3 regions of the Rahnella sp. PD4 genome follow, and region 3 is predicted to be linked to each of the others. Evidence: predicted binding sites of a transcription regulator. Region 3 holds the regulator's gene; each other region holds the start of a gene.

The links. Region 3 encodes PurR, which represses purine synthesis genes. Its sites were predicted from a motif close to CANGCAAACGTTTGCNTG; they were not measured.
Region 1: the regulator PurR is predicted to act here: its motif matches at 1,451-1,468, upstream of cvpA (colicin V production protein).
Region 2: the regulator PurR is predicted to act here: its motif matches at 746-763, upstream of purM (phosphoribosylformylglycinamidine cyclo-ligase).

What each region holds. Positions count from the first base shown of each region.
Region 1 is NZ_JBLZQF010000002.1:579,257-581,533, forward strand. Features, by position in the region: gene purF (amidophosphoribosyltransferase) at 1-860, opposite strand, end outside; gene cvpA (colicin V production protein) at 891-1,382, opposite strand; gene dedD (cell division protein DedD) at 1,650-2,277, opposite strand, start outside.
Region 2 is NZ_JBLZQF010000016.1:33,693-35,969, forward strand. Features, by position in the region: gene upp (uracil phosphoribosyltransferase) at 1-479, opposite strand, end outside; gene purM (phosphoribosylformylglycinamidine cyclo-ligase) at 828-1,865, shown strand; gene purN (phosphoribosylglycinamide formyltransferase) at 1,902-2,277, shown strand, end outside.
Region 3 is NZ_JBLZQF010000001.1:864,040-866,316, forward strand. Features, by position in the region: gene ACOZIO_RS03835 (YnhF family membrane protein) at 1-66, opposite strand, end outside; gene purR (HTH-type transcriptional repressor PurR) at 371-1,396, shown strand; gene punR (DNA-binding transcriptional activator PunR) at 1,432-2,277, opposite strand, start outside.

The DNA.
Region 1 (2,277 bases), on a different contig from region 3:
ATTTTCGCGCCCAGCTTTTCACCCATACGTACACGGGCGCTGTAGACGGAAATTTTGTCGATGAAGGAATCCGGACGTGCAAAATAGACGTATTCGAACAGGCAAGGATTGTACTGCGGGTTCTCAGCACACATACGGGTGAACAGCTGACCTTTTTCAGTGATGTACACCGCTTCGCCCGGCGCAACGTCACGCAGGAACTCAAAGCCCAGCGTATCAAGTGCCACGCTCTCAGAGGCCACCATGTACTCATTACGACCATCTGCCAGCGTACGTTTACCAATCACCAGCGGACGAATGCCATGCGGGTCACGAAACGCCAGCATGCCATGACCGATGATCATCGCCACACAAGCGTAAGCACCGCGGATTTTCAGATTCACTGCAGCAACCGCAGCAAAAATGTTGTCAGCTTCCAGTGGGTAGTGCTGGAAACGATCCAACTCACTCGCCAGGATATTCAGCAAAATCTCAGAATCGGAAGTGGTGTTCACATGACGGCGTTGGCCTTCGAACAGATTGCTTCGCAATTCGTGAGCATTGGTCAGGTTACCGTTATGGGCAAGGGTGATGCCGAACGGAGAGTTGACGTAAAAAGGTTGAGCTTCTGAAGCGCTGGAACTGCCAGCCGTTGGGTAGCGCACATGGCCTATACCCATGTTGCCCTGTAAGCGTTGCATATGGCGGGCTTCGAAAACATCCTTCACCAGGCCATTGGCTTTACGTAAACGGAAGTTATTATTCGCGTCGATGGTGGTGATGCCTGCGGCATCCTGACCACGGTGTTGTAACACCGTTAACGCGTCATAAATCGACTGGTTTACCGGCATGAAACCGGCGATACCGACAATACCGCACATGTTGTCTTTTCCTCTTCAGCGCTGCCAGAACTAAATATGTTTTGGCAAGAAACTCGACGTGCTCTGCAGGTAGTCAAAGAACCACCTGATGATATAACTGAATTGTGGGATCAACTGGGATTGTTTCCAGTCTTCACTTTGCGAAAAACCGGTAAAAGTATCGAGGAAGAACAGCATCGCGGAAACGATTAACACCCCACGCAGTGCGCCGAAGCACACACCTAACACCCTGTCAGTGCCGGACAACCCGGTTCTTTCAACCAGTGAACCAATCACATAGTTGACAATTGCACCTACGATCAACGTCGCGATGAACAAGATGGCAATTGCGATCCCGTTTCGAACTAATTCATCTTCGAAACGTGTGAAGTAGATGGCGAGGTAAGGGTAATAATGGCTGGCAACAAAAAAGGCGCAAGCCCAGGTTACCAGCGATAAAGCCTCACGAACAAAGCCACGGATTAAACTGACTAAAGCAGAAAATCCGATAACCGCAATAATGACGTAATCAATCCAGACCATTAACTATTCCAGTGTCTAATCCAGTCACATCTGCCCCGGCATCCCGTTCGCGGCGAATTCTAACAGAAAAAGAAAACGTTTGCGTAGGGGAAATCAGCCGGTCAGACAAATTAATAATAGCGATTAAAAAAACCTCAATCGCAGCATAAACCTATAAAAACTCAACCAGAGGATCTTATAGAAAAAGGGCACCAATCGCTTGTGCCCTCCGTGGTATTTTTTATGTTTTAACGGCCACCTCCCCCCTTCGCAAGAGGAGGTGCAAAGTCAGTGAGCAGAATAGGCGCGAACCTGCCCGCCTAATCCACTCAGCTGTTGCAGTTGCGGAAGTGAAGCCTCAAGCTTCTGCTTCGACGCATCCGGCCCGACGTACAGGCGCGTAATCTGCCCCTGTACCGGCGTTGACGGAACCGTATAAGCGCGGAAACCAGACAAACGCAGATTCGCCACAATCTCATTGGCTTTAGCAGCATTTTTCAGTGCGCCAAGCTGCACCACGTAGGACTGCCCTGCCGGCGCTTTTTCTTCCGGCGCAGGCTTCGGCTGTTCTGCCGGTTTTGGCTGTTCAGCCACGGCCTTCGGCTGCTCGACCGGTTTTGGTTGCTCGACGACCTTCGGTTTCACCGTTGGCTTCGCTTCCACCATCGGTTTAGGTTCGATGACTTTAGGTTTCTGCGCCGCAGGTTTTACCGGTGCAGTCTGCACCGTTTTTTTCTGCTCAGGCAATGTGGTGACCGGCGGTGCTTCTATCGTGGTATTGCCCGGTGCAACATTGCCCTTATTCGCGGCATTCGTGTTATTCGCCGAACCTTCCGACTCCTGCGCAGCACCGTTCATCGCCTGATCCGCACCTTCCGGTGGCTGAGCCGGCAAAGATTGCGTGACCGGTGGCACC
Region 2 (2,277 bases), on a different contig from region 3:
ACCAGCACCAGGACTTTAATACTCTGGCAGCCAGCTTTTTTCAGCAGGTCGATGGTCGCAATCATAGACCCCCCGGTCGCCAGCATCGGATCAACCACCAGAGCCAGACGTTCTTCAATGTTAGAAACCAGCTTCTGGAAATACGGCACAGGTTTCAGGGTTTCTTCATCACGGTATACGCCGACTACGCTGATACGCGCGCTTGGAACGTGCTCCAGTACGCCTTCCATCATGCCCAGACCGGCACGCAGGATAGGCACTACGGTAATTTTCTTGCCTTTGATTTGATCAATTTCGACCGGGCCATTCCAGCCTTCAATCGTCACTTTTTCAGTTTCTAAATCGGCAGTCGCTTCATACGTCAGCAGACTCCCCACCTCAGAAGCCAGTTCGCGAAAACGTTTCGTGCTGATGTCATTTTCACGCATCAGGCCCAGCTTGTGTTTCACCAGCGGGTGTTTCACCTCGACGATCTTCATTATTTATTCTCCTAAGGTGGTTGAGCTGCAAAAAAAAATCGCGAGATTATAACGCCATTTTTTTTGAACGCCATACCAAATAGCCTGATCTGGATCAACTTACCCTGCTTCATTGAAGCCGCAGCTGCGTTAGCTGCTCTCTCTCACCCGAATCACTGACTCAAGTCAGCTCATCGGGATTCGCTCGTTTGCTGTCTTGCTGCAACTCCAATGACTTCGGCTAAGTGTTGTATTTTTAAGTATAGATAGTGACTCTGAATAAGGCGCTCGCAAACGTTTGCTTCCACTGTTAGAATTGCCCCGCTTTATTCTTCAACCACCAACCCAAACCGCCGTGGGGACTTCGCAGTGACCGACAAAACCTCTCTCAGCTATAAAGACGCAGGCGTAGATATCGATGCCGGTAACGCATTGGTAGACCGCATTAAAGGTGTAGTAAAACAGACTCGCCGCCCTGAAGTCATGGGTGGACTGGGCGGTTTTGGTGCCCTCTGCGCGCTGCCGCAAAAATATCGTGAACCCGTGCTGGTATCGGGTACCGACGGCGTTGGCACCAAGCTGCGTCTGGCGATGGATTTGAAACGCCACGATACTATCGGTATCGACCTGGTCGCGATGTGCGTCAACGATTTGATCGTTCAGGGCGCCGAACCCCTGTTCTTCCTCGATTATTACGCTACTGGCAAACTGGACGTCGATACGGCTGCCAGCGTGATCACGGGTATCGCAGAAGGCTGTAAACAGTCTGGCTGTGCGTTAGTTGGCGGTGAAACCGCTGAAATGCCGGGCATGTATCACGGCGAAGATTACGACGTGGCAGGCTTCTGCGTGGGCGTGGTGGAAAAATCAGAAATCATCGACGGCAGCAAAGTGGCTGACGGGGATGTGCTGATTGGTCTGGCCGCCAGTGGCCCGCATTCTAACGGTTATTCTCTGGTGCGCAAAATTCTGGAAGTCAGCAAGACCGACCCGGAAACCACCGATCTGGCAGGCAAACCGCTGGCTGATCATTTGCTCGCACCGACCAAAATTTACGTGAAATCGATCCTGAACCTGATCGAAAACGTGGATGTTCACGGCATCGTCCATCTGACCGGTGGCGGCTTCTGGGAAAATATCCCCCGCGTATTGCCGGACAACACGCAGGTGATTATCGATGAATCAAGCTGGCAGTGGCCGGATGTCTTTACCTGGTTGCAAACCGCCGGTAACGTCAGCCGTCATGAAATGTACCGCACCTTTAACTGTGGTGTCGGCATGCTGGTGGCACTTCCTGCAGAACTGGCCGATCAGGCGATTGCATTACTGAACGATAACGGCGAAAAAGCGTGGAAAATTGGCTACATTAAAGCCTCTGATGCCGCTGAACGCGTGATTATTGAATAAAACCAGTAAAACAACTGACTGATGACGGGTAGGAAAATGAAAAGGATTGTGGTTCTGGTATCGGGCGAGGGAAGCAATTTACAGGCCCTGATCGATGCCTGCCAGCAGGGACGAATCAATGCAACGCTTTGTGCGGTCTTCAGCAATAAAGTAGCGGCATACGGGCTTGAAAGAGCCCGTTCAGCCAATATTCCCGCGCATGCGCTGGATGTTAAAGCCTATGAAGACCGTGCGGCGTTTGACGTTGCGCTGGCCGATGCTATCCAAAGTTACCAGCCTGATCTGGTGGTACTTGCCGGTTATATGCGTATTCTGACCGCTGAATTCGTCCGGCGCTTTGCCGGTCGCATGATCAACATTCACCCTTCCCTGCTGCCAAAATATCCGGGTCTGCATACACACCGTCAGGCCA
Region 3 (2,277 bases):
CGTGGTGATCAACGATAATTTCAGGTTGCTGTCCATCAAACCCCCTTTCGGATCAAATTGTGGCATTTCTTAATACCACACTCATTGTGTGCCAACGCATTTTCTCATAATTAACCTTTAAAATCTTGTGTTGAATGACAATGCGTTCCTGAGAATTTTGCTTCCACTTTCCTGCATTATAAGAGAAAATTGTCGGTTAACACGTCTGTGTGCCGGTCGATTTCACCCGAGAGCATTTCGCGCCTCATTCTGAAGAATCCACCCAATGATTTCACTGCCCTTTGAGAAGCCAGCAGTTAAATCCTCGCAGGCAAACGATTAACATAATGCTAACGTGCTGAAGCACGTGAGTTCAGGAGTCATTGTTTACATGGCAACGATTAAAGATGTCGCAAAGCGCGCTGGCGTTTCCACTACAACCGTGTCGCACGTCATCAATAAAACACGTTTCGTCGCCGAAGAAACCAAAGAAGCGGTTCTCCTTGCAATCAAAGAGTTACATTACTCTCCGAGTGCTGTAGCCCGCAGTCTGAAGGTCAATAACACTAAAACCATCGGCCTGCTGGCCACCTCAAGCGAAGCGCCCTATTTTGCCGAAGTGATTGAAGCCGTGGAAAACAGCTGCTTCTCCAAAGGCTATACGCTGATTTTGTGTAACTCGCATAATAACCTGGAGAAACAACAGGCCTACCTGCAAATGCTGGCGCAAAAACGCGTCGACGGCTTGCTGGTGATGTGCGCGGAATACCCTGATGAATTGCTCAATATGCTCGAAGAGTACCGCTCGATTCCCATGGTGGTCATGGACTGGGGTGAAGCACGCAAGAACTTTACCGACAGCATTATCGATAACGCTTTCGAAGGTGGTTACATGGCCGGTCGTTATCTGATTGAACGCGGTCATCGTGATATTGGCGTGATCCCCGGGCAACTGGCGCGTAATACCGGCGGCGGCCGCTTCCAGGGTTTTGTGAAAGCACTGACTGAAGCCAATATTCCTCTTCGTGACGAATGGGTAGTTCAGGGTGATTTCGAACCAGAGTCTGGCTACCAGGCAATGCATAAGATTCTGATGCAGAAGCATCGTCCGACTGCCGTATTTTGCGGCGGCGATGTGATGGCAATGGGTGCAATTTGTGCCGCAGACGAACTCGGCCTTCGCGTTCCTCAGGATATTTCCGTGATCGGGTACGACAATGTGCGTAACGCCCGTTACTTCTCCCCGGCGCTGACAACCGTGCATCAGCCGAAAGAACGTCTGGGTGAAATGGCCTTTACGATGTTACTGGACAGAATTGTCAGTAAGCGTGAAGAGTCCCAGACCATCGAAGTGCATCCGAAACTGGTCGAGCGCCGTTCAGTCGCCGACGGCCCGTACCGCGATTACCGTCGTTAACAAATAACAAACGCCTGCCTGTGCAGGCGTTTGTTCTAATCGCGCAGCCATTCCTGATTCATGGTGTCTGTATCGCCCATGTATTCCAACAGCCAGCTCAGTGAAGGTGAAGGATTGCTTTGATCCCACGTCAGGCAGCACGGGCTGTCAGGGAATATATTCTCCAGTGCCAGCACCTGTAATTTTCCCTGTTCAATCCACGGCATGACCCGGTGAACCGGCATCATACCCACGCATAAACCCTCAGTCAGGCATTCCAGCGCACAGGTCCAGTCCGGCACGACCAGACGCCGCTGGTTATCGAGCGTCCAGGTATCACGCTTAGGCAATGTCCGGGAAGTATCTTCCAGGCACAATGCCGGATAAGGTCGCAGTTGATCATCGTTCAGCGCACCGGATAGCTGCGCCAGCGGATGTTGCGGGCTGACGACACAATGCCAGTCCATAAATCCCATATCACGAAAACTGAAGCGCCCGCCAACCGGTATCGCGCGCGTAGCGCCGATCGCCACGTCTGCACGCCCGTCGACCAACGCATCCCAGACACCGTTAAACACTTCCGAGTGAATAATGAGTTCGGTATCCGCAAAATGGCGATAAAAATCGAGCACCAGACGCCGTGTCCGTGCGGGTTTGACAATCCGGTCGACCGCCACACGTAATTCGCCGCGCCAGCCGTTCGCCACCTGTTGACACTGCCGGCGGGTGGCTATCATTTTTTTTGTCATAACCCGTGCTTCATCGACAAAAACCTTTCCCGCTGGCGTCAGCACTACGTCACGATGTCGACGTTCAAACAACGGCACGGCCAGCCATTGTTCAAGCTGGCGGACGGTGTAACTGATGGCAGAAGGCACACGGTGTAAGTCCTGCGCAGCTGC